DNA from 3 places in the Streptomyces sp. NPDC057474 genome. Region 2 is predicted to be linked to each of the others. Evidence: riboswitches for the same ligand, from Rfam matches in the RefSeq annotation. Region 2 holds a riboswitch; each other region holds the start of a gene.
What was found. A riboswitch is a leader RNA that binds a small molecule or an ion and turns the genes downstream of it on or off. The one in region 2 is predicted to bind cyclic di-AMP.
Positions count from the first base shown of each region.

Region 1 (3,268 bases), on a different contig from region 2:
CGCAGCACCTTGAGATGCGCCTCCGTGCGGCGCTGCGCGGCGCGGGCGGCGCCCAGCGGCTCCAGCAGCATGCGCATCTCCAGCAGGTCGGCGGCCTCCTGCTCGGTCGGCTCGGCGACGCACGCGCCGGCGTGCCGGCGGGTCACCACGAAGCCCTCGGCCTCCAGCGTGCGCAGCGCCTCGCGCACGGGGACCCGGCTGACGCCGTACCGGCGAGCGAGCAGTTCCTCGGTGAGACGGCTGCCGCGCTCGTAGACACCCGCGACGATGTCATCACGGATCGCCGTGCATACCGAATGCGCCGGAATACGCATGACCGACCTCCGCCTTAATCCCCGTGAAACGTCGATGATTGACGTGTGTTCCAGCGACTCTATTGCAGCGAGCCGGAATTTCCGATGGCGGGCCGGAATCCAGGGATATTTTTTGGACAGGAGGTACGTCACAACGCGGAAAGCCCCGGCTCGGTGAGCCGGGGCCTCCTGGGAAGCGTCGAGCGGTGCGTCAGACGTTCACGCCGTGCGAGCGCAGGTACGCGGCGGGGTCGATGTCCGAGCCGTACTCGGCCGTCGTCCGTGCCTCGAAGTGCAGATGCGCGCCGGTGACGTTGCCGGTCGCCCCGGAGAGGCCTATCTGCTGGCCGGGGGTGACCGTCTGGCCGACGGAGACGCCGATTGACGACAGGTGGCCGTACTGCGTGTACGTGCCGTCGGTCATCTTGATGACGATGTTGTTGCCGTACGCGCCACCCCAGCCCGCCTCGACGACGGTGCCGGAGCCGACCGCGTGGACGGCGGTGCCGGACGCGGCGTGGAAGTCGACGCCGGTGTGGCTGCCGGAGGACCAGACGGCGCCGCCGGCCTTGTAACCGGTGGAGATGTACGAGCCGTTGATGGGGGAGACATAGGTGTTGAGGCGCTCGCGCTCGGCCGCGCGGGCGGCGCGGGCCTTGATCTCCTCGCGCTCCTTGGCGACGGCACGTTCCTGCTCGGCCTTCTCGGCGGCGGCCTTCCTGGCCTCCTCCTGCGCCTTCTTCTTGACCGCGGCCACCTCGGCGGCCTGCTGCTGGGCGGCGGCCTGGGCGTCGACCTGATCGGCGACCGTGTCACCGAGGACGATGATCTGGTTCAGGCCGGTCTGCTCGACGGCGGGCTCCTCCGCGGCGAGCGCGGGAGCGGCCAGGGTGCCGATGACACCGGTGGTGGTGAGAGCGGCGACGCCCACGTTCCTCGTGGTCGTGCGCTGCACACGGCCGGGACGGCGGTGCTTCCCGGGGGCGCGGGTGAACGCCATGAAGTGGCTGGTCCTTTCCTTCCTTCTCGCCTACCGGGTTAGCTGACGGGTTCGGAGCAGGAAGGTCTCCTACGGCTGCCCCTCGTTTCGCGTCGCTCGCGAAGGGCACCCGATTCACCCCAGGGACTGCAGTGGGTCCCCGGCTCCCCTGGCTCGCGCCATGCGGGGACTCGGCGATGACTGTCCGGTGCCGCGGCTGCGGCGAACTTCTGACGAACAGCCGGACTGACGCTAAGTGGGCCGTCTTCGAAATAACAAACGGATCACAGGTTTTGTTAAGTACGCCACAGGTCAGACACACAACCTCCGCCATCAATACGGACAAAGGGGAGCCCTGGTGACTCTTCAGTCACCAGGGCCCCACAGGCCCGCGTCCTCTGTCCGATTTCTACTCGGCAGGTACGACGGTGACTTCACCGATTCCGAGGGCCCTGACCGGCTCCTCGATCTGCGCGGCGTCCCCGACGAGGACGGTCACCAGACGGTCCACCGGGAAGGCGCTCACGGCGGCCGCCGTGGCCTCCACCGTGCCGGTGGCGGCGAGTTGGCGGTACAGCGTCGACTGGTAGTCGTCCGGCAGGTACTGCTCGACCTGGTCGGCCAGCGTGCTCGCCACGGCCGCGGCCGTCTCGAACTTGAGGGGGGCGACCCCGACCAGGTTCTGCACGGCGACGTCACGCTCGGCGTCGGTCAGGCCCTCGGCGGCGAGGGTGCGCAGCACCGTCCACAGGTCGTCGAGCGCCGGCCCGGTGTTCGGGGTGTCGACGGAGCCGCTGATGGCGAGCATCGCCGTGCCCGAGCCGTCGGGGGCGGAGCGCAGCGACTGGCCGAACGCGCGCACACCGTAGGTGTAGCCCTTCTCCTCGCGCAGCACGCGGTCCAGGCGCGAGGTGAGGGTGCCGCCGAGGCAGTAGGTGCCGAGCACCTGGGCCGGCCACACGCGGTCGTGCCGGTCGGCGCCCACCCGGCCGATGAGCAACTGGGTCTGGACGGAACCGGGGCGGTCCACGATGATCACGCGCCCGGCGTCGTCGGCGCTCACCGACGGCACGGGGCGCGGCTTGGCCGGGGAGCCGGTCCAGGCGCCCAGGGTCTCGCCGAGCAGCGCGTCGAGATCGACTCCGGTGAGGTCGCCGACGACCACGGCGGTGGCCGTCGCGGGACGCACGTGCCGCTCGTAGAAGGCGCGTACGGCCGCGGAGTCGATGCCCTCCACGGTCTCCTCGGTGCCCTGGCGGGGCCGCGACATGCGGGACGTGGCCGGGAACAGCTGCTTGTAGAGCTCCTTGGCGGCCCGGCGGCCCGGGTTGGCGGTCTCGTGCGGGATCTCGTCGAGCCGGTTGGCCACCAGCCGCTCGATCTCGCTGCCCTCGAACGCGGGGGCCCGCAGGGCGTCGGCGAGCAGGCCGAGCGCCTTCGCCAGCCGCGACACGGGCACTTCGAGGGACAGACGCACGCCGGGATGGTCGGCGTGCGAGTCGAGGGTGGCGCCGCAGCGCTCCAGCTCGGCGGCGAACTCCTCGGCCGTGTGCTTGTCGGTGCCTTCGGAGAAGGCCCTGGTCATGATGGTGGCGACGCCGTCGAGGCCGTTCGGCTCGGCATCCAGGGGCGCGTCGAGGAGGACCTCCACGGCGACGACCTGCTGGCCGGGGCGATGGCAGCGCAGCACGGTCAGGCCGTTGTCCAGAGTGCCGCGCTCGGGCGCCGGGAACGCCCAGGGCCTGGCCTCGCCGGCCTGGGGCTGCGGGTGGAAGTCCATGGTCGCGAGCTCGGTCACTTCGCCGACTCCTCGTTCTCGTCGGTGGTTTCGGCGGCCTCCGCCTCGGCGGCTTCCTCTTCGCCGGCTTCCTCTTCGCCGGCTTCCTCTTCGCCGGCGACGGGCTCATACACGAGCACCGCGCGATTGTCGGGCCTGAGGCGCGCCTTGGCGATCTCCTGGACCTCGTCGGCCGTCACCTCGAGGACGCGGTCGACG
Region 1 is NZ_JBHVDX010000091.1:18,644-21,911, reverse strand. Features, by position in the region: gene ACFU53_RS24560 (GntR family transcriptional regulator) at 1-314, opposite strand, end outside; gene ACFU53_RS24555 (M23 family metallopeptidase) at 505-1,293, opposite strand; cyclic di-AMP (ydaO/yuaA leader) riboswitch at 1,307-1,479, opposite strand; gene ACFU53_RS24550 (M16 family metallopeptidase) at 1,682-3,070, opposite strand; gene ACFU53_RS24545 (M16 family metallopeptidase) at 3,067-3,268, opposite strand, start outside.
Region 1: linked by a shared signal. The riboswitch ahead of ACFU53_RS24555 (M23 family metallopeptidase) and the one ahead of ACFU53_RS21880 (NlpC/P60 family protein) in region 2 are both predicted to bind cyclic di-AMP.

Region 2 (3,268 bases):
CTCGGAGGTGCCGACCAACTCTCTGACCAGGGCGTACTGGGCGTGGTTGGTGTCCTGGTACTCGTCGACGAGGACGTGGCGGAAGCGGCGGCGGTAGTGCTCGGCGACGTCCGGGAAGGCGCGCAGCAGATTGACCGTCGTCATGATCAGGTCGTCGAAGTCGAGCGCGTTCGCCTCGCGGAGACGGGACTGGTACATCGCGTAGGCCTGGGCGAGGGTCTTCTCGAAGCCGTCGGCGGCCTGGGCGGCGAAGTCCTCCTCGTCGATCAGCTCGTTCTTGAGGTTCGAGATCTTGGCGCTGAAGGACTTGGGCGGGAAACGCTTCGGATCGAGGTCCAGATCACGGCAGACGAGCGCCATCAGCCGCTTGCTGTCGGCGGCGTCGTAGATCGAGAAGGAGGACGTGAAGCCGAGCTTCTTCGACTCGCGCCGGAGGATCCGTACGCACGCGCTGTGGAAGGTCATGACCCACATCGCTTTGGCGCGCGGTCCGACGAGTTGCTCGACGCGCTCCTTCATCTCGCCCGCGGCCTTGTTGGTGAAGGTGATCGCGAGGATCTGGCCCGGGTGGACATTCCGCTCGCCGAGCAGGTGTGCGATGCGGTGGGTGAGCACACGGGTCTTGCCGGAGCCGGCGCCGGCCACGATGAGCAGGGGCGAGCCCGCGTGGACCACGGCCGCGCGCTGGTTCTCGTTCAGCCCGTCCAGGAGCGCCGCCGCGTCGAGGGCGGGGCGGGGGGCGCCGTCGCGGTAGTACGCGTCCCGGTCCGGTGGCACGTCGAACTTCCCGCCGAACAGATCGTCCGGAAGCGGCTCCGGTACGTGATCGTCCTCGGGTGGCGGCGGGGGTTCCTCCGCGCGGCCGCGCGGGGCCTGGAGGTCCGCCAGGAAGCTGTCGTCAAAGAGGCTGCTCATCGCTCTCCGAGTCTAGGCGCCCCCACTGACAGCGGGAGGCCACCCCGGGAAGTCCACCTTCACCACTCACCGCGATCACCCCACAACGATGAGCGATCGAGAATACCGCCTGCCGTGCCGAAGAGGCTAAGGTCACGAAAACGTATCGGGCATATCGACCATCAACCTTCACACGGGCCACACGAGTTGGCTAGCGTTTCGCTAGGCCGTACGACCCAACCGGCGAACGTCGCCGGGCCGCACGGCCTCCGCCGAGTCCGGTACGCCTCCCGTGGCAGCCGGAGCCGGGGACCCACCGACCTCTGGGGTGAATCGACCCGACCGCCGCAGGCGGCAAGGGTCGTAGGGCAAACCTTCCGAAGCTTGCGCCCGAACCCGACAGCTAACTCGGTAGGCGGACTACGGAAGGAGACGCCGAACCATGGCGCCGCACCGCAAGCCGCGTCCTGCCGGAACGCGCGTGGGCATACGCACCCCTGCTCTCGCCACGGCCGCCCTCACCTCCGTGGCCCTGCTCTCCCAGACGGCCACAGCCGCCCCGTCGACCGACGACAAGCCGAGCCTGGAGGAAGTCGAGAAGAAGGTCGACGACCTCTACCGCCAGGCCGGTTCGGCGACCGAGAGCTACAACGCGGCCAAGGAGAAAACGACCAAGCAGAAGAAGAAGGTCGACACCCTCCTCGACGACGTCGCCAAGCGTACGGAGAAGCTCAACGGGGCGCGGGAGGAACTGGGTTCGTTCGCCGCGGCCCAGTACCGCACGGGCGCGGCCGCCCCCAACCAGGCCTCGCTGCTCCTGGCGGACAACCCACAGGACTACTTCGACCAGAACCAGCTGATGGACCGGTTGACGGGCCGTCAGAAGGACACCGTCGACGCGTACGTCACCCAGCAGGCCGAGGCGACGGAGCAGCGCCAGGAGGCGAGCGACAGCCTCGAACAGCTCACCGAGTCACAGAACGCCCTCAAGACCAGCAAGGCCAAGGTCCAGGCGAAGCTCGCCGAGGCCCGCGAACTGCTCTCCACCCTCACCGCCGAGGAGAAGGCCCGGCTCGCCGCGATCGAACAGCGCGAGCAGGAGGAGGCCGACCGCAAGGCGGAGGAGCTCGCGCGACAGCAGGCGGCGCAGACGACGACCCAGGAGACCCAAGGAGCCCAGAGCACCCAGAGCACCCAGGGAACCCAGGGAACCCGGGAGGAGACCTCCACCGGCTCGGAGACGTCCACCGAGACCGCCGCTCCGGCCGAGGACTCCACCTACGCCTCGAAGGCCGCCAAGGCCCTGACCTTCGCCCGCGCACAGATCGGCAAGCCGTACGTCTGGGGCGCCACCGGCCCCGGCTCCTACGACTGCTCCGGCCTCACCCAGGCCGCCTGGAAGGCCGCCGGCGTCGACCTCCCCCGCATCACCTACGACCAGGCCACCGCCGGCACCACCGTCTCCCTCGCCAACGCCAGACCCGGTGACCTCGTCTTCTTCTACGACAACATCGGCCATGTCGGCCTCTACATCGGCAACGGCATGATGATCCACGCCCCGAAGCCGGGCGCGTACGTCCGCGAGGAGTCGGTGTTCTACGACGGGGAGTCGTCGATCCACAGCGTGGTGCGGCCGGCGTAACGGCACGGTTCGCGGAGGGGCGCGAGCCCTCAGGTCCAGAGCACCGCGATGAAGATGTTCGCGGTGGTCAGCGCGCCCACCAGGCCGAACAGCGGCTTCTCCACCGCCTCCTCGTCCCGTTTCACGTAGACCAGCCCAAGGATCACGATCAGCAGTGCCAGCTTGACGCCGATCTTGATGTTGTTGACGGGCTGGTCGTCGGCCTGGTTGAGGCCGACGAGGAGCACGCCCGTGACGAGCATGGTGAGGGCGCCGTGAAGCATGGCGGGGACGAAGCGGGCGGTGCCCTGGCCCATGGCCTTCATCTGGGTGAGGAAGCCGCCCAGGAGGGAGGCGATGCCGATGATGTGGAGGGCGACGAGGATGTGGATGAGTACGTCCATGCGCGGAGCCTAATGAGAGACCCGTACTCCGACGGGACCGGGGCGGGCACAGCAAGTTCACCGGGGGCACTGAGGGTGGCGCTTCGGGACGTCCGACGCTGTGATGATCTTGCGTATATGCGCCGCATAGCACCGCCGCACCCCCGACCGGTCCGAAATGGCCGCATCGGTCATCGCACAGCGTGAAGTCGGCGGCGCCAGGGCGGGATCACGGTCACATACGGTCACCTCATGGTCGGTGCACGCCACTTCCGTACAACGCGTTACCGTGCCGTCACAGCCAGGTTTAGCGTCCTCCCTCAGGTGACCGGCTCCCCACCGCCGCCCGGGCCAGGGGCGGCAGTCGGAC
Region 2 is NZ_JBHVDX010000075.1:15,292-18,559, reverse strand. Features, by position in the region: gene pcrA (DNA helicase PcrA) at 1-915, opposite strand, end outside; cyclic di-AMP (ydaO/yuaA leader) riboswitch at 1,155-1,328, shown strand; gene ACFU53_RS21880 (NlpC/P60 family protein) at 1,337-2,536, shown strand; gene ACFU53_RS21875 (hypothetical protein) at 2,566-2,919, opposite strand.

Region 3 (3,268 bases), on a different contig from region 2:
ACGTCGGCCCGGTTGCCGCGCGACTTGACCCACTTGCCGATGGTCTCCTCGGACTCACCGCCCTTGTTGCCCTCGACCCACGCCGAATAGGAGTCGGCCGTGTCGACGAAGTTGCCGCCGGCGGCCGCGTAGGCGTCGAGGACCGCGAAGGACTGTGCCTCGTCTGCGGTCCAGCCGAAGACATTGCCGCCGAGGGAGAGCGGGAAGACCTCGATGTCGGACGTGCCCAGCTTTCGAAGAGAAGTCATGTCCAACGTCAACCGGCGAGGCGGACGCCCGCATTCCGCCCCAGCGTGAACAGTGCGTGAAGCCACTGGGCGGGGAGAGGGAGGGGGAGGAGGGGAGGGAGAGGGACCACGGGAGGGGGAGGGGGGAGGGAGGAGGGCGCGTGCGGTTCTCGGCAGCGGCGCGCTCGGCCCAGCCAACAGCGCGTAGTCCCGGCCAACGGTGCGTGCCACTCGGCCAACGGCTCGTGCGGCCTCCCTCTCGACGGCCCGCCCGTCCAACGGTCCGCCCGCCCTGGCCCGCCGCCCGACCTGACCCGTCCTCCGAACCTGCCCGGCCCTGCCCTGCCCCGGCACGACGAACGCCGCGCGATCCTCACGGACTTACGCGGCGTTCGTCATGCCGGGGTCTGCGGGCCCAACGGCCCTGCCCTGCGGGAGTTGCTGGTTCTAAGCGGCTCTCACACCGGCTCTCACCGGCTCTACGGGTTCAGGCCCTTGCTGCGCAGCCACGCCGCCGGGTCGATGCCGCTGGCGGAGCCGCCGGAATGGACCTCCATGTGGAGGTGGGCGCCGGTGACGTTACCCGTGGCGCCCACACGGCCGATGACATCGCCGGTGGCGACCTTCTGGCCGACGCTGACGCCGATGGAGGACTGGTGGGCGTACCAGATCTCGGTGCCGTCATCGAGGGTGAGGACGGTCTTGTAGCCGTAGGAACCCTCGTAGCCGGCCTGCGTGATGGTGCCGCTGTGGACAGCCTTGATGAGGGTTCCGGTGGGGGCGGCGAAGTCGAGGCCGGTGTGGTAGCCGGAGGACCAGTAGGGGCCGGCCTGGCCGAAGGTGGAGGTGAGGGTGTACGAGGAGGTCGGAAGCGTGAACTGCTTGGCGAGGGCCGCGAGGCGCTCGGCTTCCTTCTTCTGCTCGGCTTCCTCGGCCGCCTTCTTCTTGGCGGCGGCCTCCTTGGCCTCGGCTTCCCTCTTCTCCTTGGCGGCCTGCTCGGCGGCCTTGTCCGCGGCGGCGGTCTGGGCGGCCTCGGCGGCGGCCTTGTCGAAGGCGTCCTGCTGGGACTCGGCCTGCGCCATGATGCGGGCGCGCAGCGCCTCGCCGGCGTCCGCCGTGCCCTGCTCGGTGTCGGCGGCGCTCAGGCCGGCGCTGCTGAGCGGGGACCTGGAGGCCTCCGGCTCCGGCTCCTCGGCCTCGTCCTCGAAGACCGAGCCGACGTTCGGCATGTCGGGCATCGATATGGACACCGGGGCCTTGCCGGACTGCGCGCTGGCCATACCGGCGCCGCCGACGGCGGCTATGACACCGACGCCGAGAACCGTGGAGCTGCGGGCCAGTCCGCCACGGGCGAGTCCACCGCGCGGCTTGGCGACGCGGTGCCGGCCGCGAACGGGGCGAGTGGTCTCCTCGCTGGGATTCCACTCCTGCCAGGGGCCCTCGTTGTCGCTGTTGTAGCTGCCGTAGCCGAACGTCTGGCTCTCGCCGTCGCGTTGGCTCGGTACGAACGGGGCTTCGGTCGCGGACCGGTTCGACGCCACGTGGGCGTGCTCCTTCCTTCCTTCTCGCCTACCGGGTTAGCTGACGGGTTCGGAGCAGGAAGGTCTCCTACGCGCGTAAACCGGTCGTGCGTACTGCCACGACGGTTTCCGTGCGATTCACCCCAGGGTGGTGGTTCCCCGGTTCCCTTGCGGGATTCGGCGCGTGAGCACGGAGCCGTCTCTTGTGACGGCTGGGACGACCGCGCTGCGTTATCGAACGTTAATAGACGCGAGTACTCCATTCCAAGCTGTTCCGAATGATCGTTCCGGCTTTCGCGCTGGACTTTACGGGTCATGAGCGGCGGAAGACGGGCGAGTTGACCTTTCCTCAGGAGTAACAAATATCCTGACGGTACGTCAGTTGTTATACGGAGGACGGTCGAACGGACACGCTCGGTGATATCGATCGTGAGAGATGTGAGAGAGACGTGCGGGCAGCCACACGAAACACATGGGCGTCAGGGGCGGCGGACCGCCAGGAGGGCCATGTCGTCCGTCGTACGGTCGCCCGTGTGTCGGCGTACCTCTTCCGCGAGGGTCGTCAACAGGGCGCGCGGGGCGGAGAAGATACGGCCGGACAGGCGCTCGGCCGGGTCGTAGAAGACGCCGCGCGCGTCCCGCGCCTCGGAGAGGCCGTCGGTGTAGAAGAGCAGCGTGGCGCCGGGCGGGAATCCGGTCTCTTCCGCGCGGTCGGGCCAGGTGCCCAGGTCTTCCATGCCGAGCGGGAGCGCGGGCTGCGGGGCGCCCAGGGTGCACAGGGTGCCGTCGGCGTACAGCAGCAGGGGTGACGGGTGGCCTCGGTTGACGATCCGGGCGCGGCCGGCGCCGTGCGGGAACTCCGCCAGGACGGCCGTGACGAACCCCTCGTGCTCCACGGCCGCGTCCCGTCGCGCGGTCTCCCGCCGCGTCGCCTCCCGCGCCAGCGCCCGTTCCAGCCGCTGGGCGACCGCTTCGAGCGTCGACTCCTGCTCGGCCGCCTCCCGGAACGCGCCGATCAACACCGCCACCGCCGACACCGCCCCCAGCCCCTTGCCGCGCACATCGCCCACGATCAGCCGTACGCCGTGGGGCGAGTCCTGCACCGCGTACAGATCGCCCCCGATCGACGCCTCCGCCTGCGCCGCCTCGTACCGCGCGGCGATCTCCAGCCCGCCGATCCGCTCCTGCGGCACCGGCAGTACGGCCCGCTGCGCCGCCTCGGCGATCTCGCGGGCGGTGGCGAGCCGGGCGTCACTGCGGCGGACGAGGCGGTTGATCAGTACGGCAAGTACGGCCACGGTGGCCACCGTGGCGATCTCGGTGATCGCGTCCACGTGGCTTGTGTCGCCGTAGTGGAGGCGTACGGCGGTGATGCCGGCGACCGAGGCGACGCCGGTGATCACCGTGCCGTGCAGTGAGAAGAGCGGGGCCGCCACAAGGGGCGCCGCGGTGAAGAAGGGGACCGCCGTGAACTCGCGCGGGGTGAAGTGGTCGTAGAAGAGGCCCGTGGCGATCAGGAGG
Region 3 is NZ_JBHVDX010000119.1:8,003-11,270, reverse strand. Features, by position in the region: gene ACFU53_RS28390 (aldo/keto reductase) at 1-248, opposite strand, end outside; gene ACFU53_RS28385 (M23 family metallopeptidase) at 707-1,768, opposite strand; cyclic di-AMP (ydaO/yuaA leader) riboswitch at 1,779-1,940, opposite strand; gene ACFU53_RS28380 (PP2C family protein-serine/threonine phosphatase) at 2,227-3,268, opposite strand, start outside.
Region 3: linked by a shared signal. The riboswitch ahead of ACFU53_RS28385 (M23 family metallopeptidase) and the one ahead of ACFU53_RS21880 (NlpC/P60 family protein) in region 2 are both predicted to bind cyclic di-AMP.